One region of the Mesorhizobium sp. 01N446 genome, then DNA from elsewhere that is predicted to be linked to it. Evidence: predicted binding sites of a transcription regulator. Region 1 holds the regulator's gene; each other region holds the start of a gene.
The links. Region 1 encodes LexA, which represses DNA repair genes until DNA is damaged. Its sites were predicted from a motif close to TGTTCNNNNTGTGTTCNG; they were not measured.

Region 1 (7,887 bases):
CCCTGTTTGCGATCCCTCCGCCAGCCTCATTGCCGCCATCGCCCCTTGTGCCCGCGCCGGGCAGTCAGCCGTCGCAGGCGGATATCCAGGCGCCACTTCCGGCACCTGCCTCGGGCCGGATTGTGCGTGTGCGCCGGCAACTCGGGCGGGTTTCCTTGCCTCGCCTGCGCCATGGCGTGGCGATGGCGGCGGAGCTGGAGCTGGATCGAGGCATCGCCTTCCTGCTGGTGCCGGTCTGTCTCGCCGCTGGTGCGATCGGCTACTATTCGCTCGCAGTGGAGCCTGATTTTGCAAGACCTGTCGCCGTGGTCGTGCTGATGGCGATCTGTGCGCTGGTTTCGCGCTCCTGGCCGAAAACCCATCTGGGCTTCATGGCGGCATTGCTGTGTGCGCTCGGCCTGCTTGCCGCCAAGGTCGAGACTTGGCGGGCGGGCACGCAGATGCTGGGTTCGGAAATCTCGACGCAAGTGACCGGCCGCGTGGTCTCGATCGACCGCATGGAGACCGGCCGCATCCGGCTCACCATCGACGTGACATCGACCGCCCGGCCGACACTGCGCTATGCGCCGGAAAGGGTCCGGCTTTCGGCGCGCAATATTCCGGCGGAAGTGACCGCGGGCTCCATGGTCACGGGCTACGCCAAACTGCTGCCGCCGACCGGTCCGGTGCGGCCGGACAGCTACGATTTCTCATTCGACAGCTATTTCGCCGGCATTGGCGGCAGCGGCTTCTTTCTCGGCAATCCAAAGCTGGTTTCCGCCGACGACGAGATGCCGCTCTCGGCCCGGCTTTTCTCAGGGATCGAAAATGCTCGCGAAGCCATTGCCGACCACATCAGGGCCACGGTCGGCGGTGCCGAAGGCGAGATAGCGGCTGCGCTCATCGTTGGTGTCCGCGCGGGCATTCCCGATGAAATCAACGAGGCGATGCGGCGCACCGGCATCTATCACATCATCTCGATCTCCGGACTGCATATGGCGCTGGTTGCCGGCACCATCATGGGTCTGCTGCGCGGCGCCTTCGCGCTGTTTCCGGATTTTTCCGCGTGTCGGCCGGTGAAGAAATACGCCGCCGCCGCGGCCCTTTTCTCGATCGCGGCCTATCTCGTCATTTCCGGCGTCGTCGTTGCCGCCGAGCGCAGCTTTATCATGCTGGCGGTAATGCTCATTGCTGTCCTGTTCGATCGCGCGGCGCTGACTATGCGCAATCTGGCGATCTCGGCGATCGCCGTCATTGTGGTGTCGCCCCACGAAGTGGTCGGCCCGAGCTTCCAGATGTCGTTCGCCGCGACCGCGGCTTTGGTTGGTGCCTATGCCGGCTGGGCGGATCACCATGCGGGAAAGACGAGACCGCCACCGCCAAAGCGGTCCTTGCCGGGCTTTCTCACACGAAAATTCCTGATGGCGACGGGCGGGTTGGCGATGACCTCCATCATCGCAGGCTGCGCCACGGCGCTGTTTGCCATCTGGCATTTCCAGCGTGTGTCGCCGCTCAGCCTGTTCGCCAATCTGGCCGTTATGCCGATCGTAACGGCGGTGATGTTCCTGGCGGTAGCCAGTGCGTTGCTGATGCCGTTCGGATTGGATGCGCCATCCCTTTACCTGATGGGCAAAGGCCTGACGGCAATGATCGCCATATCGGCATGGATATCGGAACGCTCGCCGATCGATGCTGTCGGGCTGATTTCCCAGCACTCCGTGCTGCTGGTGACCATCGCACTGGTTATCGCGACAATGGCGACGACCTGGCTGCGGCTCGCGGCCGTGCCATTCGCGCTTGCCGGCCTGCTGACGGTGTCGGATACGCGCACGCCGGATGTGCTGATCTCGGAAGATGCGCGGCTGGTTGCGCTGCCAATCGGCCGCGGCGAACTCGCTGTCAGCCGGGCTCGTCCGAACGAATTCACCGTCGACAACTGGAAACGCGCGCTGACATCCGAAACCATCATCGTGCCGGAAATGTTCAGCAAGGCGGACGGGCAATTCGACATTGCCGATGCGGTCAACCTGCCGCCGGGAGCGCCATTCTATTGCACGGACGGTGTCTGTCTTGCCCGGCATCCGTCCGGCGCGATCATTGCGCATGTCGAAGACCGCAAGGACACCTGGAAGGCCTGCGGTTTTGCCGATCTGATCGTCGTCAATGACGCGACGGGCTATAATGCCTGCCACAATCCGCTGGTTCTTGTCGTCACCAAACGGCAACTGGCCCGCAAGGGCAGTGCCGCCGTCTTCTTCGACCGCCAATCGGCGACCGGTCCGCCAATTGTCAGCTTCGCGGTGGACGGCCCGTACCGGCCCTGGCACGAGCAGCGAAAATTTTCACGCGAGGCGAGGGGGCTGCCGCCCTATCAAAAACCCGAAAAGCCGTCCGCTCCTGCTCAGTAACGCCGGATCAGCCCGACCAGCTTGCCTTGCACCTTGACCCTGTCCGGTCCGAAGATACGCGTCTCGTAGGCTGGGTTGGCGGCTTCAAGGGCGATCGAGGCGCCCTTGCGGCGGAACCGCTTCAAGGTTGCTTCCTCCTCGTCGACCAGCGCCACGACGATCTCGCCCGGGCTTGCCGTGTTGGCATTGCGGATAATGACCGTGTCGCCATCGAAGATGCCGGCCTCGATCATCGAGTCGCCCTTGACTTCCAGCGCATAGTGCTCGCCGCCCATGATCATGTCCGGCGGCACCGAGATCGAATGCGTCTGGTGCTGGATGGCATCGATCGGCACACCGGCGGCGATGCGGCCCATCACCGGGATCGAAACGGCGGATACCGCGTCGTCGTCATTGCCGGCCGCCGGCAAGCGCGACGGCGCCGGCTTGATCTGGCGGCCGAGGCCGCCCTGACCGAGACTACCCTGGATGACGCTCGGCGAGAATTTCTTTGCCGCGTTGAGACCCGGCGCGATCGAATCCGGCAGCCGCAGCACCTCCAGCGCCCGCGCCCGGTTGGGCAGCCGGCGAATGAAGCCGCGTTCCTCCAGTGCCGTGATCAGGCGATGGATGCCTGACTTGGAGGCGAGATCGAGCGCTTCCTTCATCTCGTCGAAGGAAGGCGGAATGCCACTTTCCTTGAGCCGTTCATGAATGAACATCAGCAGTTCATGTTGCTTGCGTGTCAGCATGGCGGCCCCCAAGGCATTGAACGAAGGGTGTGAACCAGAATCGAAAAACAAACCCAGAACAAACACTATCTGTTCCAGTTGTGTTCCGCAACTGTTTAAAGTTTAATGAATTTGTTAAGGCCTCAGAAATTATCTGGCCCCCGGCAGCAGGGGGCAAGCGACCACGGCGCCATCGGCACATGCATTGAAATTATTTTGGTTAATGGCCTGTGGCCTACCCCAGGGTGCGCTTTGGCATCAGGCGTTTGAGAGGCGTCCGCGGGGCGAATTTGAACGGTGTATCGATCCATTTCCAGCGGAACGAAACGAAACCAAAACGCCAACCATCGCTGGCTATCCGGGAATAGAACGCATTCAGGCTTCCGGCACCGCGCCGGCCAATACCTGCGCATAGGCGCCGGCATCGATATTGCCGCCGGAGATAACGCAGACAACATTGCCCGTTGCGTGCTCGCTGCGCAGAGCGGCGGCGAGCGAGGCGGCACCGGCACCTTCGGCCACGATCTTTGCCTTCGAGAACAACAGGCGCATCGCTTCCGTGACCTGCTCGGGGCTGACGGCGATGGCGCCGTCGATCAGCTGATTTGCCAATGGCCACAGGCCGGGTACCAGCGACGGGCCGCCTATGCTCTTGATGAAGGAGGGACGCGTCTCAATCTCGACAATGCGTCCGGCCGCCAATGCCGCCGTGACCGGAGCGGCGCTCTCGTCCTCGACCGCGAAAACCTTGGCCTGGCCTCGCATCGCCTTGACCGCACTGGCGACGCCTGACGTCATGCTCCCGCCGCCATAGGGTGTCAGCACGCAATCGACATCGGGCAGATCTTCGACAATCTCCAGGCCAATGGTTCCGTTGCCGGCAAGCACCGCCTGATCGGTGACCGGGTTCACGAGAAGCTCGGCGCCATCGGGCCGTTCGGTTCCGACTATGTAGCGCCACCATGTCTCGTGCGAGACGAAACGCACGTCGCCACCAAGGCGGCGGACCCCGTCGATCTTGGTCCGGGGCGCATCGGCATACATGTAGGCGACCATCGGAACGCCAAGCGCCTTTGCCGCCCAGGCCATTCCATATGCCATGTTGCCGGAACTGATGGTCGACACGCCGTGCCTGAGTTCATCGGCGTCGCGGCAAAGCAAGGCATTGAGCGCCGGCCTGATCTTGAAGGCGCCGATGGGCGACAATGTCTCGAGCTTGAGAAATATAAGCTGATCGGGCCGGCCGAGATCAGTGCGCAGCAGCGGCGTGCGCGGCAGCCAGGCGCGCAGCCGGTCACGGGCCGCGACGATCTCGTCAAGTGTCGGACGCCGCGGCAGCGTCATCCGGAAACCGCTTTCAGACTGCCGGCGCGTGCGGCGTAGGTGTTGGCGCCGTTGTCTTCGCTGTGGACATAGACATGAAGCGTGTAGCCGATATGCGCCGTCATCAGCGCCTTTGCCCGCTCGACGTCGCGATCGAGCGCCGCTTCCATGATCGCGGTGTGATGCTCGATCGCGATCGCCTCGCGCAAGGCGTCCATTGCCTCGCCATAGCCATCCTTGAGGCCGGCCGCCGCCCGCAATGTCGGCGCCAGGCCGAGAAACCGATGATGCCGCCGCAACTGATCGGCGATCGTCGAGCGGAAGCGCAAAAGCCAGTTGGATGTCGCCGCGCTGAGCAGCGCCGCGTGGAAGGCCTCGTGGCTCTCGTCCCACTTGTCGACGGCCGCATCGGAAGGGTCGTCGACCGCGGTCTTGCAACGGGAGAGCCGGTAGTGGGCGGTGACGACCGCGTCCTCCCATTCCCTGCCGCCATTCGCGATCGATTCCAGGAACAGCGGCATTTCGACAACCATCCGCGAGCGCGCCAAGTCCTCGAGCTCGGCGCGCGACACGGGGGCGACGGTAAAGCCGCGATTGCTGATGGCGGTGACCAGGCGCTCGGCTTCTAGGCGGGACAGGGCTTCCCGCAGCGGCGTCCAGCCGACGCCGTATGTGCCGCGCAGCGCGCTCAGCTTCAGCGGCGCCCCCGGCATGAGACGGGTGGTCAGGATATCGCGCCGCAGCAACTGATAGGCCGCCTCGGTCTTCGTGGAACTGTTCTGATCCTGCATCGCCGTCCGTCCATCACCAGGCTTGCAAAAATTATATATCATGGGGAGGCATGGCAAGAATTATATATAATGTTTGACACATGGCGGGGGACTGACCATGATCGCCGCAGTTGCCGCCTGTGAGCGGCGCTGATCAAATCTGGGAGGAAATGATGTTGAAGTCGAAGTCCGCTTGGCTGTCGGGACTGGCCCTGGCAGGCGCATTGATGGTCAGCGCCGGCAGCGCCGCGGCTGATCAGATACGCATCGGCATCGCCAATTTCGGCGAGCATCCGCAGCTCAACGCCGCCATAGCCGGCTTCAAGAAGGCATTGACGGACAACGGTTTTGCCGAGGGCAAGGACGTCGTCTACACCGAAAGCCACACCAATTTCGATGCATCGCTGGTGCCGCAAATGATCGCCAAGCTGCAGGCCGAGCAGCCCAAGCTGATCTACACCATCACTACGCCCGTCTCGCAGATCGCCAAGAAGGCGCTCGCCGGTTCCGGCATTCCAATCGTTTTCGCCGCGGTCACCGATCCGGTGGCGGCCAAGCTGGTGCCGTCATGGGACGCAGGAGACGACGGCATGACCGGCGCCAGCGATCTGCAGGATGTCGCCGCGGTGATGGCCTTCACCAAGAAGCTGCTGCCGAACGCCAAACGCTTCGGCGTGCCTTACAATCCAGGCGAGGCCAATGACGTTGCCCTGATCGAAAAGATCAAGGCAGCGGCGCCCGCCGCCGGCTTCGAAGTCGTGGAAGTCGGCGTCGACAACGTCAATGACATCCAGCAGCGCATCGCTTCGCTCGCCGGCAAGGTCGACGTGATCTACGGCCCGGCTTCGAACCTGATCCAGCCGGCGATTGCCGCGGTCTCGGCGGCTGCCCGCCAGGCCGGCATCCCCGTCGTCAACTCCGATGACAGCGCGGTCCGCAACGGCACCGTACCGGCAAGCTTCGCGGTCAACTACACGCAGGTCGGCGTCAACGCCGGTAACATCGCCGCCGAGATCCTCAAGGGCAAGGATCCCAAGACGATCGCGCCGTCGCGTCCGGCCTATGAGGATCACATGGCAACGATCTCCCGCAAGGCGATGGCCGCGTTCGGCATCGAGATACCCGCTTCGATGGCCGATTGCGGATGCATCGTCGACTGACATCGGGCTACGGGGTGACGGCGTTGGCGCCGTCGCCCTTCACGCCAGGGAGGAACGATGCTCGAGATCCGATCCGCGCGCAAAGTGTTCTACAAGGGCCAGGCCGACGAGAAGGTCGCGCTGGACGGCCTTAGCCTGTCATTGGCCACCGGCGAGTTCGGCATCGTCATCGGCTCCAACGGCGCCGGCAAGAGCAGCATGCTCAATGCCATTTCCGGAGCTCTCGTCCTGGATTCCGGCAAGATCCTGATCAACGGTGCCGACGTGACGGCCATGCCGGTGCACAAGCGCGCCACAAGACTCGCGCGCGTCTTCCAGGATCCGATGCGCGGCACCGCCGCCAGCATGACCGTGGCAGAGAACATGCTGCTGGCCGATCTGCGCAGCCAGAAACGCACGCTGCGGCAAGGGCTGAACGCTGCGAGGCTCGCATCCTACAAGGAACGCCTGTCGATATTGGGCCTCGGCCTTGAAAATCGTCTCGACACCCGCGTCGACCTGCTGTCGGGCGGGCAGCGTCAGTCGCTGTCACTGATCATGGCCGTTGGCGGATCGCCCGATCTGCTGCTGCTCGACGAGCATACGGCGGCACTCGATCCACGCACGGCCGAGATCGTCATGCAGGCGACGGTGCGCGCCGTCAACGCACTGAAGCTGACCACGCTGATGGTGACCCACAACATGCAGCACGCGGTCGACTATGGCAGCCGGGTCATCATGCTCGATGCGGGCCGGGTCCTGCTGGAGGTTGCCGGCGAGGAGAAGGCGAAGGTCACGGTTATCGATCTGATCGGCCATTTTTCCGTCAAGACCGACCGCATGTTGCTGGCGAGCTGATCATCATGGGCTTTGTTCAGGAGGTTCTCACCAGCTTCGTCGCGATCATGCCGGTCACCCTGGCGCAGAGCCTGATCCTGGCCTTTGTCGTGCTCGGCATCATGATCCCGTTCCGCATGCTGAACTTCCCCGATCTCACCAGCGAAGGCGCTTTCCCGCTGGGCGGCTGCGTCTGCGGCGTGCTTCTGGCTGCCGGCGTATCGCCGCTGACCTGCATCGCCGTCGCATTCGCGGCGGGCTTCGCGGCGGGTTGCTGCACCGCCTTCATCCATCTGCGCTTCCGCATCCACACGCTGCTGGCCGGTATCCTGATGATGACGATGCTCTACAGCATCAACCTTCGCATCATGGGCAAGTCCAACCTCTCCGTCTTCGGCTCGCCCACGGTGTTCGATTGGGTGCCGTTTGCGCGGCCGGGCTTTCCGGCCAGCAAGATCGTCGTCGCCGGCCTTCTCGCGCTCGTCGTCTTCGCCGCGCTCTACATGTTCTTCAGGACAGAGAAGGGGACCGCCGTGCGCGCTGTCGGCGCCAATCCCGACATGGCCGAGGCGCAGGGCATCAATGTCTGGGCGGCGACCATAGGCGGCGTCGGACTGGCGAGCGCGTTTTCGGCCTCGAGCGGCGCGCTGATGGTGCAGTCGCAAGGATTTGCCGACGTCAATATGGGGCTGGGCATCCTCATCAACGGCCTTGCCGCGCT
Region 2 (7,887 bases), on a different contig from region 1:
GCCGGAAGAGATCGCGCGTTGCGTCGTCTTCCTGGCCTCGCAGGATGCCGGCTTCATCACCGGCTCGACCATCACGGCCAATGGCGGCCAGTACTTCGTCTGACGGCGACGCCACGCTCGGCAACCGCCTCGCCGCCTGACAATGCGATTGTCAGGCGGCGAGTTTCAGTTGGGGGCCGGCTTCAGACTTGGCGGCCCCCACTGACCCTGGCTTGCCTGAAGGCGCGGGAACTTGCGCGAGCGGCGCACGGCTAAGCCCTGACAGTTTCAGCGCGATGCGACGCTTCATGACCGGGCTGAGGTTCACCATCGAAAGCACGAGGTTGCGCAGGAACCGCTTCACCGGATTGCGAGCAAGTGCCATGCCGGTCATCCTGCCCGCGAGGTTGAGGACCTCCTGCGCGGCCGGGCGGCGCAGCGTTTCATAAAGGTCGAGTTCCGTCTCGGAACGAACGCCGTTCACCACATCGCCAAGCAACCGGCCAAGCACGACCGCATCGATGATGCCTGTGTTCATGCCTTGCCCGCCCGCTGGACTGTGGACATGGGCGGCATCGCCCATCAGAAGCAGCCGGTCCTTGCGATAGGCCCGGACCAGGCGATGATGAACGCGGAATCGCGAACTCCAGCTGATGCCAAGCACCCTGGCTCTCTTTCTGGTCGGTCCGCGGCTGTCGAGCAACGCCTGGATGTCGGCGACATCGGGCTTTTCCGGCGCCTCATCCATTGTCGCGACGACACGATATGATCCGTCCGGAAGCGGCGCCACCACCACCAGTCCGGCTGGGGCAAAGAACAGCGATACTTCTGTCGGCCCCACCGGCCAGTCCAGGCGAACGTCTGCCAGTACAAACGAGCCATCATAGGCCTCGCCGTCGAATTCGATGCCTGTCGACTTACGCACCAAGCTCTGCATGCCGTCGGCACCGACGACGTAGCGCGCCAATATGATTTTCTCTTGGCCGTTTTCGACCACTGTCACACGCGCGCCATCGCTGTCTTGAGTGACAGCCACAGCCTCGACCTCACGATGAATGGTGCCGCCAAGGGCAGAGATCCGCTCGGCGAACACCTGCTCTGTCAGGTTCTGCGGCAGCATCATCAAATAGGGATGCCTTGATGGGAGCTTGCCGAAATCGAGCTTGAGAAGCGCTCTGTTTCGGTCGCGTATGGCGAAATCTTCCAACTTCACGGAAAGCTCACTCAGCTGCTGGGTAACGCCGAGCGGTTCGAGCGATTCCAGCGTCTGTGCATGGATGACACCGGCGCGCGACGTCTGCAGGCCGTGCGCAAGCTTTTCGATGAGCACGTGATCGACATTGGCTTGATGCAGAGCAATCGACAGCGCCATGCCGGTCGGACCGGCACCGATGATCACGACTTCAGTTTTCTTGGGCAGCATTTTTCCATCTCCATTTATCAACGGTCGTTGACTTTTTAGTGAATCACGTTGCATTTGTCAACAGTCGTTGGCATATGCATCTCCATGACCGAGAACCAGCCGAAAAAAATCACCAAGTCAGACCGTACACGGGCTCAAATCCTCGAAGCCGCGCGCCAGCTTTTCGCTGAGCGAGGCTATGACGGCGCCTCCATCCGAGACGTTGCAGCACAGGCCTCGATCGATCCGGCGATGGTGATCCGTTATTTCCACAGCAAGGACGAATTGTTCGCCAGGGCGGCGGTCGTGAACCTGCAACTGCCCGATCAGCGGATTGATCCGGCCGCTATCGGCGAAACGCTGATCAGGCGCTTTCTCGTGAATTGGGAAGGCCCGGCCAACGGGCCCGGCATGATAATCCTGCTTCGCTCGGCAGCATCGAACGAGCACGCGGCCGAAAAAGTCCGTGATGTCTTCGCCAACCAGGTGAGGCCCATGATTGCTTCAATAGGCGACCCGGCGGATGCCGGCCGGCGCGCCGGGTTGGTTGCCAGCCAGTTGCTGGGTCTCGCCATGTGCCGATATCTGCTGCGGCTTGGGCCGGTGGTCGCGCTATCCCATGAAGAGATCATCCGAAATGTCGGGCCAGTGCTGCAACACTACGCCATGGGATCATGACGCGCATCGAATAATCCACTCGGTACGTGTCGATTGTGCCTAAGCGAGACAGAAAGGTTAATGGCGGCGGCGCCGTCTGTGCGAACCCTGTGGGCAAGCCTGTGAATGCTCGGTGGATAAGCTGTTCACAACACAAGATATTGAGGGAACAAAACGGGAAAATAGCGCCGGCGCTGATTTGTCGCCGATTCGTTCCGGCTTTGAGCGGAAGTTAACGTTAATGGCCCGGAATCGCCTGCAGCATCTTAACGGGAAATTCAGAAAGATTAACAATTTCATAATCTTGAGCGATGGTCACCGATCCGCTCCTTTCATTTGCCGGCAAAAGTTAAGGGCGAAGGTCACCCAGCATAAAACGGGCCAGTTCGGCGATTCAGCATGTGGTGAGACTCAGGGTCACAAAATCCATATGTAGCCGTGAACAAAAGCTGAATCTGAGCGAGTCGCCGATTCGTCGCTGATTCGTTCCAGACTCGTTCCATCAGTTAAGCAGCAGCCAAATTAGCGCCAGACAGAGTTGCTGTTCGAGCCACCGGTGGAACATTCCGCTTTCGCTTCGCGCCCGAAATCCCTATGTGTCGCCTGTCATACGCGCCATCCAGGGTGCGCTCCCGACAACAAGAGGCCAGAAAGCCTTATTTCCGAGCCGATGAACATCCAGCCGAAACACACTGAGCCGCTGATCCTGTCGGGCCGCGACGTGACCGCCGTGCTTGGGCCGACCAACACCGGCAAGACCCATCTCGCCATCGAGCGCATGGTGGCGCACGAGACAGGCGTCATCGGCCTGCCGCTCAGGTTGCTGGCCCGGGAGGTCTATACGCGCGTCTGCGAAAAGGTCGGCGCCCACAAGGTCGCGCTGATCACCGGCGAGGAGAAGATCCAGCCGCCGGGCGCCAAATATTCGGTCTGCACGGTCGAAGCCATGCCGCGCGAGACCGACGCCGCCTTCGTCGCCATCGACGAGGTGCAGCTCGCCGGCGACCTCGAGCGCGGCCACATCTTCACCGACCGTATCCTGCACCTGCGCGGCCGCCAGGAAACGCTGCTGCTGGGTGCCGCCACCATGCACGGCATCCTGCAGCGCCTGCTGAAGGGCGTCTCGGTGGTGACGCGGCCTAGGCTGTCGCATCTGGCCTATGCCGGCTCGAAGAAACTGACCCGCCTGCCGCGCCGCACCGCGATCGTCGCCTTCTCCGCCGATGAGGTCTACGCCATCGCCGAGCTGATCCGTCGGCAGCAGGGCGGCGCCGCCGTCGTGCTCGGCGCGCTCTCGCCGCGCACCCGCAACGCCCAGGTGGCGCTGTTCCAGTCGGGCGATGTCGACTATCTCGTCGCCACCGACGCCATCGGCATGGGCCTCAACCTCGATCTCGACCATGTCGCCTTCGCCCAGAACCGCAAATTCGACGGCTACCAGTACCGCAACCTGACGGCGGCCGAACTCGGCCAGATCGCCGGCCGCGCCGGCCGGCATCTGCGCGACGGCACCTTCGGCGTTACCGGCCAGGTCGACCCGCTCGACGACGACCTCGTCAAGAAGATCGAGAGCCACGACTTCGATCCGGTGAAGGTTCTGCAGTGGCGCACCGCGCATTTCGACTTCGCCAGCCTCGATGCGCTGAAGCGCTCGATCGAGACCAACGCGCCGGTCGAGGGCCTGACGCGCGCGCTCCCGGCGGTCGACGCACAGGCGCTCGAATATCTCTCCCGCGACGAGGACATCCGCGCGCTCGCCACCGATGCCAAGCGCGTGGCGCTGCTGTGGGAAGCCTGCGCGCTGCCAGACTACAGGAAGATCGCGCCGGCCCAGCATGCCGACCTCATCGCCTCGATCTACATGGACCTCGCCCGCCACGGCCATGTCGACGAGAACTACATGGCCGAGCAGGTGCGCCGCGCCGACACAACCGAGGGCGACATCGACACGCTGTCCCACCGCATTGCCCAGATCCGCACCTGGACATTCGTGTCGAACCGGCCCGGCTGGCTGGCCGATCAGGCACACTGGCAAGAAAAGACGCGCGAAATCGAAGACAGATTGTCGGATGCGCTGCATGAGCGGTTGACGAAACGCTTCGTAGACCGCAGGACTTCCGTCCTCATGCGGCGCCTTAGAGAAAATACCATGCCTGAAGCCGAAATCAGTCCTACCGGAACCGTCCTTGTCGAAGGCCATCATGTCGGCGAGTTGCAAGGGTTCCGCTTCACCGCCGACCAGACCGCCGGCGGCGAAGACGCCAAGGCCGTGCGCACGGCCGCGCAAAAGGCGCTGGCCGCCGAATTCGAGGCGCGTGCCGAGCGCTTTGGCGCCTGCGCCAATGGCGACCTCGCGCTTGGCTCGGACGGCACGTTGCGCTGGATCGGCGCGCCGATCGGCACGCTGGTTTCGGGCGAGGACGCGCTGAAGCCGCGCCTCGTGCTGCTGGCCGACGAACAGCTGACCGGCCCGGCCCGCGACAAGGTCGCCGCGCGCGCCGAACGCTTCGTCAATTTCCAGATTGAGTCGCTGCTGAAGCCGCTGGTCGATTTGAAGAACGCCGACCAGATTTCCGGCATCGGCCGTGGCATCGCCTTCCAGCTGGTCGAGAATTTCGGCCTCATCAACCGCCGCGACATCGCCGAAGAGATGAAGTCGCTCGACCAGGAAGGCCGTGCCGCCCTGCGTCGGCTCGGCGTGCGCTTCGGCGCCTATCACGTCTTCGTGCCCGCGCTGATCAAGCCGGCCCCCGCCGGACTGGTGACCTTGCTATGGGCGCTGCAGAATGACGGCAAGGACAAGCCGGGTTTCGGCGACGTCGTCCACGCGCTGGCGTCGGGCCGCACCTCGGTGGTCATCGATCCTGCCTTCGACAAGGCCTTCTACAAGCTGGCCGGCTACCGCAATCTCGGCCGCCGCGCCGTGCGCATCGACATTCTGGAACGGCTGGCGGACCTCATCCGTCCGGCGACCAACTGGAAGCCCGGCCTCGGTCAGCGCCCGGACGGCGCCTATGACGGCCAGTCCTTCATGGTGACGCCGCCGATGATGTCGATCCTCGGCGCCACCGCCGACGACATGGAAGAAATCCTCAAGGGCCTGGGCTATCGCGCCGAGCCGAAGCCGGCGGCGGAGGTCAAGGCGCGGCTCGAGGCGCAGGACAACGCTGCGCGTGAAGCCGCCGGGGCCAAGCTTGCGGCGGAAGAAGCCGCGCGCGCCGAGCAGGCCAAGGCTGCGGAAGCCGCGGCAACGGATGCAGCCGCCGAGGCGGCGGTCGAGGGTTCGGAGCCGGCTGTTGCCGAGACCGCCATCGAAGCGCCGGCCGAGACCATCGCGGAAGTGGCGGCGGAGCCGGTCGCGGAAGCGCAACCGGAAACTCCGGCCGAGGCCGTGGAAGAGCCCACAACAGAGCCTGTCGCCGAAGCGGCTGCTGAACCTGCTGCCGAGCCAGAGGCGGAAGCCATCGCTGACGTCATCGTCGCCCAAAGCGCCGACGCCCTTACCTCCCCCTCGATGGGGGAGGTCGCGGCGCGAAGCGACGCGGGTGGGGGTGATGGCGCTGACGGTGCAGATGTAACTGCCGAAGCCAGCGCGGCCCCCACCCCGGCGCTGCGCGCCGACCCTCCCCATGAGGGGGAGGGTGAAGTGGCCGAGGCGCCCAAGCCGATCCTGTTGTGGCGTCAGGGCCGTTTCGAACAGCGCCCGCGTCATCACGAGGGCCGCAACAACCGCCAGCGCAACGGGCAAGCCCGTGGACGCGGCAATGCGTCCGCCGATGCCGCCGGCGCACCGGCCACGGCTGCACCAGGAGAACGTCCCGCCCAGGAAGGGCGGCGCGATGGCGCCGGCAAGCCGCGCTTCGACCGTTCGAAGTTCAAACCCAAGCCGCAGGGTGAAGGCGAACAGCGTCGTGACGGCCGCCCGCAGGGCGATCGTCCCGAGCGCCGCGAAGGCCGGCCCGAGGGCAAGGGTGGTCCCGATCGCGGCAAAGGCGGCGCAAAGCCCGCATTCCAGCCGAAGCCGCGCGAGGAACGTCCGGTGCGCTTTGATCCGGATTCGCCCTTCGCCAAGCTCGCCGCCTTGCGCGACCAGTTGAAGAAGTAGGCTCGGAGCATGATCCCGAAAAGTGGGAACCGGTTTTCGGAACAAGGTCATGCTCCAACAGAGAGATAGCTCGTGGTGATGGTTGCCGAAGGCCGCCAGCGCATCGACAAATGGCTATTCTTCTCGCGCGCGGTGAAATCGCGCTCGCTGGCCGCCAAGCTGGTCGTCGCCGGACGCGTGCGCATCAATCGCGACAAAGCAGCGCAGGCCTCCGATCTGGTCAAGCCGGGCGACGTGCTGACCATCACGCTCGACCGGCGCATTTTCGTCTGGAAGGTGCTCGGCGCCGGTGTACGGCGCGGCCCGGCCGAGGAAGCCCGCACCCTCTATGAGGACATGTCGCCGCCACCCACTCCGAAGGGCGAGGCGCTCCCCGACGCCATACCGGCGCTGCGCGAGGCCGGCAGCGGCCGCCCGACCAAGAGAGAGCGCCGCCAGACCGACCGCTTGCTTGGCGAAGATTGAGGCTTGCCGGCAAGATCGCGGACCGCGATCCCGGCGCAACGGCGGACGCAGGAAAGGACCGAACCCGGCAAACAGGACGCTCTCCGGCGCATCAGCCGCCTCGCCGCGCCTACCGCCTGGAATTCCATTCCACAAACACCGAAGCAGCCGGGCAATCGCAACCCTTGCAAGCGGGAGACAAAGGCGTTACCTCACGGAAAAAGCCCAAGAAAACTGGCCCATTAAGCTGGGACCTCCCGGAGCCGACCGATGACCTATGTCGTGACCGACAATTGCATCAAGTGCAAATATATGGACTGCATCGAGGTCTGTCCGGTCGACTGCTTCTACGAAGGCGAGAACATGCTCGTCATTCATCCCGACGAATGCATCGACTGCGGCGTCTGCGAGCCCGAATGCCCGGCCGACGCGATCAAGCCCGACACCGAGCCAGGTCTCGACAAATGGCTGCAGATCAACACCGAATATGCCGAGAAATGGCCCAACATCACCGCCAAGAAGGAACCGCCGGCCGACGCCAAGACCTTCGACGGCGAGGCCGGCAAGTTCGAGAAATACTTCTCCGCCGAGCCCGGCGAAGGCGATTGACAAGTCGGCCGTAAAGGCTTGTATGACGCAGCGTAACAGGCACGTCGGATTAACCGCCTTGACAGGCGGCGATTGGTTGTGGCCTTCGCTTATGCAGCAAAACCTTGATTCTTCCGACTTTTTGTGTTACATCAGCGAAACATGCCGGTGACACAACGTCGATTTATGGCGCAGACGCCCCAAATCACTGAAAGGTGAAAATCCCATTCCGGACCAGAGCGATCTGGGTCAGGCGGTCGCAGTTCGTGCGGTTTGCCGGTCCCGGCCTTTCCGGTGGGTTCATCTGTTGTGCGGCTAACGATCGGTTTCCCCGGTCGCACGAGTTCAGCCGGCACCGCCGCCGGCCCACAACAAGGAGTTCAGGGCGTAATGGCAACGATCACCCCGCAGAAGAAGTCCACTGGTGCGCGTCACGGTTTCAAGACCGGCGAATACATCGTCTATCCGGCGCATGGTGTCGGCCAGATCGTATCGATCGACGAGCAGGAAGTGGCCGGCCATAAGCTGGAACTGTTCGTCATCGACTTCCAGAAGGACAAGATGCGCCTGAAGGTGCCGGTCGCCAAGGCGACCTCGATCGGCATGCGCAAGCTGTCGGAAGAGGATTATGTCGAGCGCGCGCTGAAGGTCGTGCAGGGCCGCGCCCGCGTCAAGCGCACCATGTGGTCGCGCCGCGCCCAGGAATATGATG
Region 3 (7,887 bases), on a different contig from region 1:
CGTTCGAGCCCGCCCTCCTGGCGCAGGTCCTGGGCGATGCCGCGATTATCCATGCCGCCCGCCGCTATGACCTGCCGAAGCTGATCATCGCGATCGAAACCATGCTGGCGATGCCGCTGCCACCATCTCCGACCCTGATCGAGGGCGCGTTGTTCCTCGCACGCCAGCAACTTCAGGACGGCTGTATCGGCGTCCAGTTTCTCAACCCGGAGCTGCGTGAACTGGCCGTCGCCGCACAGACCACGGAGGTGGCTTCGAGCTGTCTTGAAGCATGCGCCCGACGTTTTGCCATGGCGTGACAAGCCTTCGGCTTACCCGAAAGGAAGGTCCATGTTCCGCGTCCTGCTTGTTCAAATGCCGTTTGCCGACATCAACCGTCCGTCGATCGGTATCAGCCTTCTGAAGGCGGGGCTGGCCCGTGTCGGCATCGCCTGCGACATCGCCTATCTCAACCTGGATTTCGCCAGGCATATCGGCGTCGAAAACTACGGCCACATCGACCGGTTCAATGGCGCCCCGCAACTTGGCGAATGGCTTTTCGCCGAGGCTCTGTGCGGTCCCGGCCTGCCCGACGTCGCGACCTACTACAATGAGGTTTTGCGACCGGCGATGGCCGAGCCCTTCGGCCGAAGTGCAGCGTTCATGGCCGATCAGACCGAGGACCTGGAAATGGTCGCCGGCCTGACACGCCTTCGCCGACAGGCCGCCGATTTCCTGGACGAATGCCTGAACGCCTTCGATTGGGGGCGGTACGACATCGTCGGCTTCACATCGACCTTCCAACAGAACACGCCGTCGCTCAGCCTCGCCCGGCTGGTCAAGAGCCGACACCCCGGCGTGCTCACCGCGCTCGGAGGCGCGAACTGCGAAGGCAAGATGGGTGTGGCCATGCACCGTCTTTTTCCCTTCATCGACATCGTCTGCTCAGGCGAAGGCGACAAGAGCTTCGTAACGTTCGCGGCCAGCCTCGCGGCCGGCGAAGTACCCCCCACCATCAACGGCATCATCCGCCGCGTGGACGGTGAAACGCTGGTTCCGCCGGCGCTTGCCAATCCGGTCCAGGACATGGACTGGCTGCCCGTCCCCGACTACCGCGATTTTTTCGACACGCGTCTCAAGCTGGCCGGAGCGGCGGATGATTTGACCGTTCCAATCGAGTCCTCCCGCGGATGCTGGTGGGGCGAGACCGCGCACTGCACTTTCTGCGGCCTCAACGGCGGCACCATGGCCTTCAGGACGAAATCCGCGGATCGGTTTCTCGGGGAACTGACGGATCTGGTTGGCCACTACGGGATTCGCAATTTCGCATCCGTCGATAACATCATCGACATGCGATATTTCCAGTCCGTGCTGCCGAGGCTGGCGAAAAGCGATCTCGGCGTGACGCTGTTCTACGAGACCAAGGCCAACCTCAACCGGTCGCACGTTCGCTTGCTGAGGCAATCCGGCGTGACACAGATCCAGCCTGGCATCGAGAGCCTGAGCACCGCCACCCTCAATCTCATGCGCAAGGGCGTGCACGCCTACCAGAACATCCGGCTCCTGCGCCTGTGCGCGGAGTATCTCGTGCATCCCAGCTGGAACATCCTTGGCGGGTTTCCCGGCGAAGATCCGGACGAATACCGTCGTCAGGCCGACCTGACGGAACTCATCGTCCATCTGACGCCGCCGATCTATGTCGGCTGTGTTCGGCTCGACCGCTTCAGCCCGCTCTTCGAGCACGCGACGGAAATGGGCGTCGGCAGCGTCCGCCCGATGGCGGCCTACCGCTACATCTATCCGTTTGCACAGAACGAGCTCACCAATCTGGTCTACTTTTTCGACTTCGACTATCGCGATGGCGAGATGCCCGAAATCTACCTAAGCGATTTGCGAGACGCGGTCGGTCGCTGGAAGGCGTTGAATGCCCACGACGCGCTGGTCTATCTCGACGACGGCAAGAAGATCATCATCGCCGACCGTCGGCCCGTGTCGGTCGAGAAGCGGATCGTGCTGGCCGGCCTCGATCGCGAGGTCTATCATCTTTGCGAGGATGGCGCGTCGCTCGCCGCGATCGCCCGCTCGCTGACCGCAGCCGGTCGAGCCGCATCCGAAGCTTCCCTCCACCGTATTGTCGAGAAGCTCGTCGGCCTGCGCATCGTGATCTATCTCGATGATCGGTATTTGGCGCTCGCCGTCGACGGAAGCCCGCGCATCGAAATGCTGGCGGATTGCCTCGCCGCGGGCAACGAACCGCCTGCCGACGTCGCAAAGTCCGTGCGCAAGCTGTTCGATGAACTCCCCGATGTGTTCGGACGCCGCCTGATTCACCACCTGGAGCGGAACGCCTCGAAGGAACCTGTCCATGCGTAACGGCTCCTGGGACCTGCCGCGGCTGCTTGCCCCGTTTCGCACGCAATCCTTCTACGACGGTCACTGGGAAACCGATGCGTTGCGCGTCGCGGGCCGGGATACAGACTATTACGCGTCCCTGTTTGGGATGTCCGACATCGACGCGCTTCTGGCCTTCACGGCCGGAGGCAATGCACGTCTCGTCCAGTGGCGCGATGGGCGCGTCATTTCGAAGGCACTGCCACTAACGGGTGATGGCGTGCCGAACATGTACATGATCTATCGGTCTTACCATGACGAGGGCTATTCGCTGAGCGTCGACCGTCTCGATCTGCGCTGGAAGCAGGTCTCGGCCCTCTGCAAGGAACTGGAGAGCAAGCTGCACTACCCGGTGGCAGCCAATCTCTACATGACGCCACCCGGAGCACAGGCATTTCCGGTGCATTTCGATACGCACGATGTATTCGTGCTGCAGCTGGCAGGCTCCAAGAGATGGCGGATCTACGGTACGCCCGTTGTCCTTCCTCTCGCGGATACTCCCTCGGCCCTCTCGCCAGGCGAAGCAGGAGAACCACGGGACCCCATCGATCTTGTCGCAGGCGATCTGCTCTACCTGCCCCGCGGCCTGGCGCACGAGGCGCAGACGCTCGGCGAAGCCTCGCTGCACCTGACGATCGGTGTCCATGTCTTTCGTTGGGCGGATGTGCTTTCGGAAGCGCTGACGATGGCGACGCGGAAAGACAGCCGCTTCCGGCAGGCGCTGCCGCCGGGATTCCTGGATCGTGATGCGGGGGACTTTCGCGAACCGTTCAAGGCTCTTCTGTCGGTTTTTGCGGAAATGGCCGATTGCGAGAGCTCGATCTGGCGGGTGGGGCAGCGGCTTCTGACCAATGGCCAGCCTCAACCGGACGGTCATTTCACCACGCTGGAGCAACTGCCGCAGCTGAACCTGAACAGCCTTGTCGCCCAGCGCGCGGGGATGATGTGCAAGGTGACCTCGAGCGGAGGCTCCGCGGCGATCCACTATCCCGGAAATGTGGTCTCGGGGCCTGCGGCCATACAGCCCGCACTTCAGTTCATCGCCGCTACCCCGAAATTCGCGGTCCGCGACCTGCCGGATTGTCTGGCAGACACCGACAAGGTGGTGCTCGCCCAGCGCCTCGTTCGCGAGGGACTGCTGACGATCGTTCGCCTTGGTGCGGCAGAGGCGGCGAATGGAAGGGTGACGCCCTCCCGGCGGAGCCGTCAGGCCGCCAACCGTGCGTGACGTGCGCCCCTTCGCGGCGCCGACAGAGACGGTGGAGCAAGCCGTTTTCAGTTTGTATTAACCATGTTCCGCTTTTGCAACCGGGCTCAATCCCGCCGCAACCCCTGCGTTTGCCTGTTCCTGTAATGTTCTTGATTTGACCGGCAATCTGTGATTGTCTTCCACTGGGGCCCACGTTCCGGGCCAATCGCAGGGGTTGCGGCCCTTATTTGGGGTGGGGAAATGGTGGCGCGGGTTCGCACGGTCGCTTTCCAGGGCATCGAGGCCGTGCCGGTCGACGTGCAGGTGATGATCGCGCCGGGCAAGGTCGGCATGCAGATCGTCGGCCTGCCCGACAAGGCGGTGGCCGAAAGCCGCGAGCGGGTGCAGGCGGCGCTGCATGCGTCCGGCCTGTCGATGCCGTCGAAGAAGGTGACGGTCAATCTCGCGCCCGCCGACCTGCCCAAGGAAGGCAGCCACTACGATCTGCCGATCGCGCTGGGCCTGATGGCCGCGCTTGGCGCCATTCCGGGCGACATGCTGGCCGGCTATGTCGTGCTTGGCGAACTCTCGCTCGACGGCACGATCGCGGCCGTCGCCGGCGCCTTGCCGGCGGCGATCGGCGCCAATGCCGAGGGCAAGGGCCTGATCTGCCCGTTCGCCTGCGGGCCGGAGGCGGCCTGGGCCGGCAAGGACTTCGACATTCTGGCGCCGCGCAGCCTGATCGCCATCGCCAATCATTTCCGTGGCACGCAGGTGTTGTCGCGCCCCGAAGCCGGCATCCATGCCGCGGCGCGCGACCTGCCCGACCTTGCCGACATCAAGGGCCAGGAGACCGCCAAGCGGGCGCTGGAAGTGGCGGCGGCCGGTGGCCACAATCTGCTGATGGTCGGTCCGCCAGGCTCCGGCAAATCGATGCTGGCGCAGCGGCTGCCGTCGATCCTGCCGCCGCTGGCGCCGAAGGAATTGCTCGAGGTCTCGATGATCGCCTCGGTGGCGGGCGAGCTCGGCGAAGGCAAGCTGACCGACCGGCGCCCCTTCCGCGCCCCGCACCATTCGGCCTCGATGGCGGCGATGGTCGGCGGCGGGTTGCGCGCGCGGCCGGGCGAGGTGTCGCTGGCGCATCACGGCGTGCTGTTCCTCGACGAATTCCCCGAATTCACGCCGCAGACGCTGGATGCACTGCGCCAGCCGCTGGAAACCGGCGACTGCATGATCGCGCGTGCCAACCACCGCGTCACCTATCCGGCGCGGATCCAGCTGGTGGCGGCGATGAATCCGTGCCGCTGCGGCATGGCCGGCGAACCAGGCTATCGCTGCCTGCGCGGCGAACGCTGCCGCACCGACTATCAAGCGCGCATTTCCGGTCCGCTGCTCGACCGCATTGACCTGCGGATCGAAGTGCCGGCGGTCTCGGCCAGCGACCTGATAAGGCCGGACCGGGCGGAGAAGAGTGCTGATGTGGCGCTGCGCGTGGCACGTGCCCGCACCTTGCAGCGCGAGCGTTTCGAGCGGCTCGGCGTGACCAGCGCCACCACCAACGCCCATTGCGCGCCTTCCGTGATCGAAGACATCGCCATGCCCGATACCGCTGGCCTGTCGCTGCTCAAGGACGCCAGCGAGAAGCTCGCCTTCTCGGCGCGGGCCTACCATCGCGTGCTGAAAGTGGCGCGCACTCTGGCCGATCTCGACGCCAGCGAAACCGTCGGACGCATCCATCTGGCCGAGGCGATCTCCTATCGCATGAGTTCGGAGTGCGTGGCGCAGGCGGCGTAGTCGAAGGGCATTGGCAGCTTCGCCCGGTCCGTTTCTCCGCGCCGATCCTCTTTTGCCCGGATCAAACGGTCGCGGGGATCAACTTCTGAAGCGTCGGCGTCAGGATCATGCCGAAGGTCAAGACATCGCCATAAGCGCGCGCGGAAAGCATTGCGCCATGCACGGTTGCCATGAAGGCCTCGGCCTCGACGCGAGGCGAAGCGGAAATTGTCAGCGTGCCTTTTTCGGCGCCGCGTTCGATGACGCCGGTCAGCCATCCCGAGAGGAACTGAAAATACGCCCGCACTTCCACGGCAACCTCCGCCGGAAGGGCCGGCAGCTCGCTGGCAAGCAGCGCGCAGACGCAGAACGGCATGCTCGCATCCTCGATGCACCGGGCCCAGATGCCGGCATAGGTTCGCAGCAACTCAGGCGACTCGGGGACGTCGCGCTCAAGCCCTCCCAGACCCGTGACGGCCTCCTCGAGGTAACGTTTGAGCAAGGTCTGCACGAGGTCGACCTTGCTGGGGAAATGGTGATGGATGCTGGCTTTGCGGATGCCGATCACTTCGGCGATATCGGCGTAGCTGAAGCCATTGTATCCGCCGGCGATGATGAAGGTTCGCGCTGCGGCTAGGATCTCATCGGCAGTGTTTGAAGGCTTGCTCATAAACGTACCTGCCTTTCCGCAAGGGGACTTTAACTTGCGACCCGCGGCGACTTGCGAAGGACGTCGCTGACCGACAGCCATAGAGCGGACACGAGGAAGTAGAAGGCGCCGAACGCGGCATAGGGCGCAACATTGGTGATGCCAATGATCTCCGTGCCGCCGGCCATCTTGATGAAGAAGACACCTGCCAGCGCGGATTGGGCGCCGCTCAGTATCATCGCCCATTGCGCGCCGTTGGTTTTCCAGCGGCGCACTGCGGTCAAGAGTTGCAAGATGCCGGAAAAAGCGGCCCAGACGCCATAGACCGAGAGCACCCCGTTCATGCTGTGACCAAGCGCGATGGCGACCGCAATCGCGGTGATGATGCTGACGGCGAAGTTGAGCAGCTGCGATTTGTTGCGACCGAGCCCGCCGCTACGCTTGGCGTCGATGTAGTTCGCGAGCGCGTCCCATGCGGGGTAGGCAACCAGCATAGCGGCAGCGAGCGGCGGGCTGCTCTTCGCGACGGTGAAAGCCGCCGCAACCCAGGCCGCCGATACGGCAAACCGCAGATAATAGTAGCTTCTGAGCCATGCGTTTGATGATGCGGCGCGGCTCTGGTCATTCATTTGTCCAGGCATGATGGGATCTCTCGTTTCGATTGTCTACCAACTAGTAGGTAGACATCTGATCGTCAAGGCGCCAAGAACCGGTTCGCCAGTCAATCGACATCGCATTTATGTGATCGGTGGCTTGATCTCGTGACGCCGGTTCGCTGTCTAACCAATCGCAGCGCCGCCCCTCATCCGCCTGCCGGCACCTTCTCCCTGTATAGTGACGGGGAGAAGGGAGCTACTGCGCCCTCGGCGCTCTTCCTGCGACGTGGGTGATTGGCGAAATCGGCGATAGCAGCGTCTTTCTCCCCGTCACTATACGGGGAGTTGAGAGGCGGTCCGCGAGGCGGACGAAAGTCAATTGCTTGGCTTTTCGAGCGACGAACGCCCGGCGGGGTAATGAGGGGCAGCGCGGATCGACGATACCCAATCGACCCGCTGCATCAGGTCATTTCAACGCAAATCCGCTTAGCCCTGCTGCGCCTTCAGTTCCTGCCTCCGCGCGTGCAGCACCGGCTCCGTATAGCCGTTGGGCTGGCTGGTGCCCTTGAACACCAGGTCGCAGGCGGCCTGGAAGGCGATGGAATTGTCGAAATCCGGCGCCATCGGCCGGTAGAGCGGATCGCCGACATTCTGGCGGTCGACGATGGCCGCCATGCGCTGCAGGGAATCGCGCACCTGGATTTCCGAGCAGACCTTGTGGCGCAGCCAGTTGGCGATGTGCTGCGAGGAGATGCGCAGCGTGGCGCGGTCTTCCATCAGGCCGACATCGTTGATGTCGGGCACCTTGGAGCAGCCGACGCCCTGGTCGATCCAGCGCACGACATAGCCCAGTATCCCTTGCGCGTTGTTGTCGAGTTCGCGCTGGATTTCGTCCGGCGTCCAGTTCGGCCGCACGGCCACCGGCACCGAGAGGATGTCGTCGAGCTTGGCCTTCGGCCGGCTCTTCAGCGCCGCCTGCACGGCATGCACATCGACCTTGTGATAGTGCGTGGCATGCAGCGTCGCCGCTGTCGGCGACGGCACCCAGGCGGTGTTGGCGCCGGCCTTGGGATGGGCGATCTTCTGTTCCAGCATCGCCGCCATCAGATCCGGCATCGCCCACATGCCCTTGCCGATCTGGGCGTGGCCGGCCAGCCCGCATTCGAGCCCGGTGTCGACATTCCAGGCCTCGTAGGCGGAAATCCAGGCGGCCTGCTTCATGTCGCCCTTGCGGATCATCGGCCCGGCTTCCATCGAGGTGTGGATCTCGTCGCCGGTGCGGTCGAGGAAGCCGGTGTTGATGAACACGA
Region 4 (7,887 bases), on a different contig from region 1:
AGGTAGGCGGAGAGCTCGCCCGCGATAGCGTTTAGCTTCGCCTTGAGGCTGCCGTTGAACATGTCGCCGACCATCGTCATGCCGGAAGACCATTGCGACATGCCTCCGAAGTCGACATGGCTGAACTGGGCCATGGTCCCGCCGCCACGCCGCAAAGCGTCTAGAACAGCGGTGACAGCGCCTTCGGAGATGCCATGCTCGCGCGCAAGACGGGCGGTCAGTTCGGTGTCGTCGTGGGTCATCATGATGTCCTGAGAAATCGATGGAACAGCGTACGGCCGCGCATGCAAGCTTTGTCGGGCCGTTAGTCTGCGCAGCACGGAAGTAACGAGCGTCGAGAGGCGCGGTTCCCGTACCCGGCAGAACGGCAACACATTCGACAGTCACCCCACCCAGCAATCGTGTAATCCGCCACGAAATATCGCGGAACATCCGCCAATGTCATTTGACGGAAACGCTTATTTGTCGGGAATATTTGCACCCGGTCGCACTTCTGGGGCAGACCAAGGGAGGCTGCCATGACAAGACGTATCGATCGCGAGAAGATCGAGAGAGCGGACCGCGGGAGCAGATGTGTCCGGCGGCTCAAGCCGAGTCGGGCGTTTCGGCCTCTCGATCATGTTGGAATTGCTCTGCCCATTGCAGATCCATCAGCCAAGGCTCGCGCCGGCCGATCCAGAGTTCATAGCCTGGAATGATGTCGCTCGGGGCGAGGTCCAGAGCGCCCAGCATGATCTCCGCCTCGTCGTCCCGCAATGAGGCGATGCGCGATCCGCAATTGGGGCAAAAGCTTCGGCCATTGAACGCCCGTAGGTCGCCAGTGCCCCGATAATTCGACCGCGCCCAAACACCGAAGAAGTTGAACGCGCTGCCGCTCGAGCGGCGGCAATCCTGACAATGGCAAAGGCCAACACGAAGCGGAGCGCCTGTGACCGAGAAGCGAACCGCACCACAGAGGCACTCACCTCTGCGAATATCATCTTCGCTCATGTCAGAGCTCGCTTTGGAGGATCACGGTTCTCGTCGGGGTTGGGGACTGGCAACTCGTCCGGCAAAAGCTCCGGGTCGGGCTCGCGCACGTCTGGTGTCCAGCTTGGCGCATCCACCGGCGGTTCGTCGTTCGGCTCTGGTTTGGGCGGCATGCCTATTCTCCTGGTGTGTCGGTTGGGCGAGGTGTCTTGCCAGCCACCGGACGTGCGTCGCTTCGTCTGGTCGTGAAGGGGTCCGCCAAAGCGCTGGCACGTTTGGGCGGAGCGCCTGCCGTCTTGGGGCTGGCTGGCGCCTGGCCGGAGTCATTGGTGCCAGGGTTTTTACGCTGGATTTCGACACCGGCTGCCTCTGGTTCCTTGGCAATTGCAGCGTTGAGGTTTTTGATCTTGGCCATCCCGTCATCTCCTTTGCTGGCCAACGACCGGCCGTCAGGAATGTTCCATGCCGCGCGGAACTCGCAGGGGTGCAGGCCTGTTATCGATGATCACAGAGGAGCACCGAAAAATGTCTGACAATGAAAACCATCGTGAAACCGGCGCGACGAAATATCCCGCCAAGACGGGTGCCGAACCATCGGATGCGTTCTCCCAGGACGCAGCTGGAAACAAGAAGCCCAAGGGCGGAGTTGGATTGACGCGTCCCGTGGACGAAGTCGATGACAAGACGCATCAATCGGACGGACAGAACCCATCAGGACAGGTAAAGAGTGCTCGGCCATGTACGTCGCCAATCTTCAGCTTGAAGGTCTGATGATGGCAGTCGCGTCGATCAACAATTTGCTTGTCCACAGAGGCCTGCTTTCGATCGACGACATCGATATTGCGCTGCGAAAGGCCGAGGCCAATGTGACGGGCGACGAGCGGACTTATGAAGATATGTCGCCGGCCAATCGCGACGCCATCTGCTTCCCGATCCGGCTTCTGCAGATCGCAAACAATGCCCAAGGCGAATCCGACATTCCACCGTTCTCGGAAAAAAGATGGTTGGACAAACGAAAGAGCCGTATAACGATCAGCGGTAACCACGATGGCTCGATTTCGGTGACGGCTTACATCTCGCTGTTCTGAATAATTCCCGCTTCGCCATCTTGGATAGGCCTGCGCGATACCGTTGTGTTCTTGAGCCGAACGCCAGGGCCGCCATGGATCGTCTCGCCATCACTTAGAAAGGCAACCCCCGCCAGTTCGAGCGCCGATCGCATCGCGACAATCATGCCGGCGGCCGGAATGCGCTTCCCTTTCTCGAAGTCCCGAACCGTCCCCTCGCTGACCTGCGCTTTGGCGCTAAGCCTGGCTTGTGACCAATCCAGCAGAGCACGCGCCGCCCGGCATTGCTCGACAGTCAATTGGGTCACAAACTTCTCCTCGATCGACACGGTGCTCGTTGGCCTACGCGCTCTTGCGCTTCGGCTCGCTCTTTTTGGGTGTCGCTAGCCCCTCCTGCTTGAGGCTCTTCTTAAGCACCTCAGCCAGGTTGATAACGTTCTCTTTCGGCTTAGGAGCCGCCTTCGGTGGCGCCTTGCCCTTGCGCTTCGCGTCAATCATGGCAATCAGCGCATCTTCGTAGGTGTCCTCGAATTTCGAGGGATCGAAAGTGGTCACCTTCTTGTCGATGAGCATGCCGGCGATTTCCAGCAACTCGGGATCGTACTTCGCCTTGGTCAAGCCCTCAAAAACACTGTCCTCGGCGACCATCTCGTTGTGGTTTCGCAGCTCGGTCATCACCATGCCCTTGCCATAGGGTTGGATCACAACTTCCCGGCCGCGCTGATAGAGCACGATGCACGACCGTGCTGCGACGCCCTTGTTCTTCATCGCGTCGCGGATCACACCGTAGGCTTCGACGGCCGCGCCGTCGGCGGGAATGAGGTAGTAGGGCTTCTCGAGATAGCGGGTGTCGATCTCGCTGATCGCGACAAACTCGCCTACTTCGAGCGTGTGATCCGAGGTGAGCTTAAGCGCCTTGATATCCGCGGGCTCGATCTGAAGGAATTCATCCTTCTCGACCTCGAACCCCTTGACCTGGTCTTCTGCGTCGACGGTCTTTCCTGTCTTCTCGTCGGCATAGACGCTTTTGACAGGAAGACCGTCCTTGCGGTTCAAAATTTTGAAGTGGATCTTGGATGCCTCGCTGGTGGCGCCGACAATCTTCACCCCGCAAGTCACCGATCCAACCTTCAAAAAGCCCTTCCAGACAGCACGTGGCGCAGCCATGTCGTTCATCCTGTTTCCGGTCAGTGCAAACGAGTTTTCTTTCAAATCGTTCCCTCCGCCGCGGGTTCGGCGGAGTCGACTAGATCCAGCAAGAAGCTTGAAAGCCAAGATGGCGGGATCGACCGTGTCGCGGCGCCAGCGATCGTCAACAGCGGTTCGGCAACCGGCTTCGACGGCTCCAAGGTACTGACACGACGAAGAGCGGAATCCATGCCTTCGCCAGGGTGCTATCTGGCAATCTGACAGATAAGGGAATCCGCGTGAACGACGTTGCTCCGGTCCAATGTCGCCACCGCTCAACCCGCCGGAAAAGCAGGCCGCGGACGTCTCGAAATTTGGCGCGAAGGCCGATGAAACGGCCCGCGCAGCCGGAAGAAATTGCACCCGCCTAAGTGTTTCTGGCATCGCTGCAATCTCCAGTCGCCTGGCGCAGGCGTCGCCACATCACGGAAGCTGGCCGAAGATTTTGACTAGCAGGGCACGGCCGACCATACGGTGGCGCCGGCGAATGCTGACGCCCTTGTCGCCCAATGGCAGGGCGTTCACCGCGTTGGGGGCAAGCCCTGCTCGAAAAGAGACCGTCGATGGACAAACGCGGCAGGTCTGGAGCGACGTCGATGGCAACGAGGTGATCGAGAAATACACCATTGCCGGCGTGGGCCATCCAAGGCGACTTCACTCATTGGCCGATGCTTCATGCGGACCGCCGCGGACGGGGACAGTCGGTCCCGCGTCCCGTCCTGCGGCCGGCGCTATGCTGACGCTCCTACGGCTGTCCCGTTCACCGCCCGCGGCGGGGCGAATTTCCTCCGTCCCGCGCGCGACAATTGTCCGCTGTTGCGGACGCGCGCAGAACTGCGGCTTATACGCCGTCTTTCCTTAGAGGGCCGACCGAGGGTTTACATCGAGAAGGGGTCTTCGACCCGTCCAGCGGCCCGCAGAACCGCGACCTTTGAGTCTACATCGAATCTCTGAACTTCGTTTCCACGACCTAGTAACGCAGCCGGCGCCTCAAGCGATAGAACGCCGGGGAGCTCTGCAAGTCACGCGCGGCGTGCGTCATGAACAGGACAACGAACAAAATCAGCAAGGTAAAAGCGATTCCGGTGATAATGGGCATTGGACACTCTCTGGAAATCGAACTCGGTGTGACGGTTGGTTCAAAGTTGGAAGGCCAGCGCAGTCAGCCCGACCGCATAACACCGGGCTCCTCTGTCGGCTGATCGCTGATTGGCTGCTGCTGGGAGCTGTCGAGCACCACGTCTGAAAAGTTGACTGTGGCAACCAGATAGCCGGCTTCGTCGTAGACCCTTGTGACCGATCCGGATTGGTCGAGACCGGTGGGAGCACCAGCAACAAGCGCCGCGTGGGCCTTTTCGATTGCTCGTGGGCTAGCCAAATCGGGACTCGCCAACTCTTCCTCGAATGTTGTGGTCTGGTCGAACTCTGTGGTCTCAAAGCGGAACTTCGGCATGAACATCTCCTGTCACCAAGCAATGTCCGTGCACAAATTGGGTTCCCGAGAACCGACGTACGGGGAAGCTCGAAGACCGATATCCGATCTTCCCGCCGACCTCACGTCCCATTGACTCTTTGTCAGGAAGAGAACAAATGAGGAACATGCCATCAGCATTTCGCGTTCAGAGGACAGATGAGTGCATCGACGCCGACTGCTGCCATTTCCGATCTCCGAGATCGCATTGCGCGTCTCGAAGGCGGAAGCACGCGCGAACGAGCGGTGCTTCCCTTCGGTGTCGCTTCCATCGACAGCCATCTGCCTGGGGGCGGGGTGGCGCTTGGTGCTCTTCATGAGGTGGCCGGTGGCGGCAATGGTGCAATCGATGGCGCTGCTGCATCGCTTTTTGCTGCAGGCATTGCGGCTAGGACGCAAGGCAAGGTGCTGTGGTGTGTGACGCGCCAGGATCTGTTTGCGCCGGCAATCGCACAGGTCGGACTTCACCCTGATCGGGTAATCTATGTCGAGGCCGGTGACGACAAATCCTTGCTCGCCTGCTTCGAGGAAGGCCTGCGGCATGTCGGACTTGGGGCTGTGGTCGCTGAGGTTGCGCGGCTGTCGATGACGGCTTCGCGACGCCTGCAGCTTGCGTCAGAAGCGTCGGGAGCGATGGGCATCGCAATCCGCCGCTGGCGCCGCCAGACCGAAGCTGCCGATTTCGGCCAGCCGACAGCCTCCGTCAGCCGCTGGCGGGTTTCTGTTTTGCCATCGCGGCCGCTCCCCGTTCCGGGTGTTGGCCGGGCACGATGGCAACTTGAATTGATCAGATCCCGTGGAGGGGAAACGCTCGATATCGAAGTGGAGGCTTGTGATGCCAAGGGTCGTCTCGCTCTTCCTTCCAAGCTGGTCGACCGACCGGCTCAGAAGGAAATTGGGCGACGTCTCGCCGCCATCGGATAAGCCGTTGGTGACAGTGGGGCGGCACGGCAATCGTCGCCTGGTGACCGCGGTCGATCGCGCCGCATTGGAAGCCGGCTTGCGGGTCGGAATGCCTGCAACGAAGGCGCAGGCACTGGTCCAGGGGCTGGCGGTCATGGATGCCGAACCCGATGCCGACGCGGAGGCATTGGAGCGGCTGGCGCTATGGGCATTGCGGCGGTACGCGCCGATCGTCGCGACAGATCCTTCGGACGGATTGGTCATGGACACCACGGGCGCCGATCATCTTCACGGCGGCGAGAAGTTGATGCTGATTGATATGGTCAAGCGTCTCAGCCAGGCCGGCATCTTGGCGCGGGCAGCAGTTGCGGACAGCTGGGGTGCCGCACACGCCGTTGCGCGATACGTCAGGCAGACCGTCAGCGTGGTTGCCGTGAACGCTACCTATGATGCAATCCTTTCGCTCCCTATCCCGGCGCTGCGCTTGCCCGATGCAATGGTCAGCGGTCTGCGTGTCTTGGGCTTCGACAGGGTAGGCGAGCTTTTGAAGCAGCCGCGCGCGCCGCTGACCCTGCGCTTCGGACCGGAACTGGGTCGCCGCCTTGACCAGGCGACGGGGCGCCTCGCCGAACCGATAGAGCCGGTCCGGCCGGCTGATGTGATCGAGGTCAAGCGTGCCTTTGGCGAACCCATCGGTGCCGCCGAGACAATCGCGCGCTATGTCGGCAAGCTTGTTCAAGCGCTTTGTCTCGAGCTGGAGGCCAAGGGCCTCGGCGCGCGGCGGCTTGACCTGCTGCTCTACCGCGTCGACAATCGGATCGAAGCCATTCGCGTCGGCACAGCCTTGCCGGTCCGAGATGTTAAGCGGTTGACGCGTCTCATCTGCGACAAGATCGAGAAAATCGACCCGGGCTTCGGCATCGAACTGATGCGCCTGTCGGCGCCGCTGGCTGAACCGCTGACGCCCAGACAGACCATTTCATCGCTCATCGAGCAACGCGACGCGGACATCTCAGATCTGATCGACATCCTCGGCAATCGTGTCGGTGAGGAAAGGCTCTATCGGTTTACCCCTGTTGCCAGCGACGTGCCCGAACGGTCTGTTCGGCGCGTGGCACCCGCGTCGGTTGAAACCGGCGACGCTTGGCCTGACCATTGGCCGCGTCCGGCGCGTTTGTTTGCCGTGCCGGAGTTGATCGAGGCGATAGCGCTGTTGCCCGATCATCCGCCGGCGAGCTTCACCTGGAGAGGCATCCGGCGGCGGGTCAGGCGCGCCGATGGTCCCGAGCGGGTTTTTGGCGAGTGGTGGAAGCGTGACGCCGAGCTTGCGGCCGCGCGCGACTATTTCCAGGTCGAGGACGACGCCGGCGAACGGTTCTGGATCTATCGCGCCGGCGATGGCGAGGATGTCGCGACCGGGTCCCATCGCTGGTTCCTGCACGGCATCTTCGGATGACTACGCCCTACGTTGAACTCCAATGCACGTCGCATTTCTCCTTTCTGCGCGGCGCCAGTTCCTGCGAGGAGTTGTTTGCGCAGGCTGCCGTCTCGGATATGCCGGCGCTCGCCATCTGCGATCGCAACAGCCTAGCCGGCATCGTTCGTGCCCATGAAGCAGCGAAAGCGACTGGCGTAAGGCTGATCGTCGGCTGCCGGCTGGATCTGGCCGAGGCGATTTCCATCCTGGTCTATCCAACCGATCGGGCCGCCTATTCGCGGCTGTGCCGGTTGCTGTCGCTGGGCAAGAAGCGCGGGGGCAAGGCAAAATGCGTGCTGGACTGGGCCGATGTTGTCGCTTACGGCGAGGGCCTTATTGCGTTGTTCGTTCCCGATCAGGCCGACGACGCATGCGCGCTCTGGCTGCGGCGACTGCGCGAGGCATTTGGCGAGCGCGCCTATATGGCGCTGACCTTGCGGCGCCGTCCCAATGACGCTTTGCGGCTGCACAACCTCTCCAACCTCGCCGGGCAGGCCGGTGTGCCAACAGTCGTCACCAACGACGTGCTGTTCCACGAGCCGTCACGGCGCATCCTGCAGGATGTCGTTACTTGCATCAGGCACAATGTCACGATCGATGATGCCGGGTTTCGGCGCGAGCGGCATGCCGATCGCTATCTGAAGCCGCCCGAGGAAATGGCGCGGCTGTTCGGCCGCTATCCCGAGGCGATCGCTCGGACACTTGAAATCGCCGATCGCTGCCGGTTTTCACTGGACGAGCTTGCCTACCAATATCCCGAGGAGCGGATGCTGCCCGGCCTGACGCCGCAGCAGGCGCTGGAGAAACTCACA

Region 2: a site for LexA is predicted at 2,523-2,540, ahead of AC1DPX_RS07295 (helicase-related protein). Genes of this name have one in related genera too.
Region 3: a site for LexA is predicted at 3,714-3,731, ahead of AC1DPX_RS04235 (YifB family Mg chelatase-like AAA ATPase). Genes of this name have one in related genera too.
Region 4: a site for LexA is predicted at 4,807-4,824, ahead of AC1DPX_RS08270 (ImuA family protein). Genes of this name have one in related genera too.

Annotation. Positions count from the first base shown of each region.
Region 1 covers NZ_JBFTRA010000004.1:73,552-81,438, reverse strand. Annotated here, with positions in the region: gene AC1DPX_RS17290 (ComEC/Rec2 family competence protein) at 1-2,387, shown strand, start outside; gene lexA (transcriptional repressor LexA) at 2,381-3,118, opposite strand; gene AC1DPX_RS17280 (pyridoxal-phosphate dependent enzyme) at 3,473-4,441, opposite strand; gene AC1DPX_RS17275 (GntR family transcriptional regulator) at 4,438-5,211, opposite strand; gene AC1DPX_RS17270 (ABC transporter substrate-binding protein) at 5,364-6,350, shown strand; gene AC1DPX_RS17265 (ABC transporter ATP-binding protein) at 6,408-7,187, shown strand; gene AC1DPX_RS17260 (ABC transporter permease) at 7,193-7,887, shown strand, end outside.
Region 2 covers NZ_JBFTRA010000001.1:1,512,996-1,520,882, reverse strand. Annotated here, with positions in the region: gene phbB (acetoacetyl-CoA reductase) at 1-103, shown strand, start outside; gene AC1DPX_RS07305 (FAD-dependent oxidoreductase) at 152-1,402, opposite strand; gene AC1DPX_RS07300 (TetR/AcrR family transcriptional regulator) at 1,487-2,059, shown strand; gene AC1DPX_RS07295 (helicase-related protein) at 2,709-6,143, shown strand; gene AC1DPX_RS07290 (RNA-binding S4 domain-containing protein) at 6,222-6,608, shown strand; gene fdxA (ferredoxin FdxA) at 6,858-7,196, shown strand; gene AC1DPX_RS07280 (CarD family transcriptional regulator) at 7,566-7,887, shown strand, end outside.
Region 3 covers NZ_JBFTRA010000001.1:912,236-920,122, forward strand. Annotated here, with positions in the region: gene AC1DPX_RS04220 (DUF6895 family protein) at 1-299, shown strand, start outside; gene AC1DPX_RS04225 (RiPP maturation radical SAM C-methyltransferase) at 331-2,352, shown strand; gene AC1DPX_RS04230 (cupin domain-containing protein) at 2,345-3,598, shown strand; gene AC1DPX_RS04235 (YifB family Mg chelatase-like AAA ATPase) at 3,821-5,353, shown strand; gene AC1DPX_RS04240 (TetR/AcrR family transcriptional regulator) at 5,415-6,002, opposite strand; gene AC1DPX_RS04245 (DUF308 domain-containing protein) at 6,032-6,622, opposite strand; gene AC1DPX_RS04250 (malate synthase G) at 7,064-7,887, opposite strand, start outside.
Region 4 covers NZ_JBFTRA010000002.1:16,009-23,895, reverse strand. Annotated here, with positions in the region: gene AC1DPX_RS08320 (hypothetical protein) at 1-242, opposite strand, end outside; gene AC1DPX_RS08315 (GFA family protein) at 586-990, opposite strand; gene AC1DPX_RS08310 (hypothetical protein) at 987-1,142, opposite strand; gene AC1DPX_RS08305 (hypothetical protein) at 1,145-1,384, opposite strand; gene AC1DPX_RS08300 (hypothetical protein) at 1,495-1,740, shown strand; partial or broken gene AC1DPX_RS08295 (hypothetical protein) at 1,707-2,011, shown strand; gene AC1DPX_RS08290 (helix-turn-helix domain-containing protein) at 2,039-2,344, opposite strand; gene ku (non-homologous end joining protein Ku) at 2,379-3,203, opposite strand; partial or broken gene AC1DPX_RS08280 (SDR family oxidoreductase) at 3,342-3,592, shown strand; gene AC1DPX_RS08275 (hypothetical protein) at 4,387-4,677, opposite strand; gene AC1DPX_RS08270 (ImuA family protein) at 4,855-5,619, shown strand; gene AC1DPX_RS08265 (Y-family DNA polymerase) at 5,531-7,054, shown strand; gene AC1DPX_RS08260 (error-prone DNA polymerase) at 7,051-7,887, shown strand, end outside.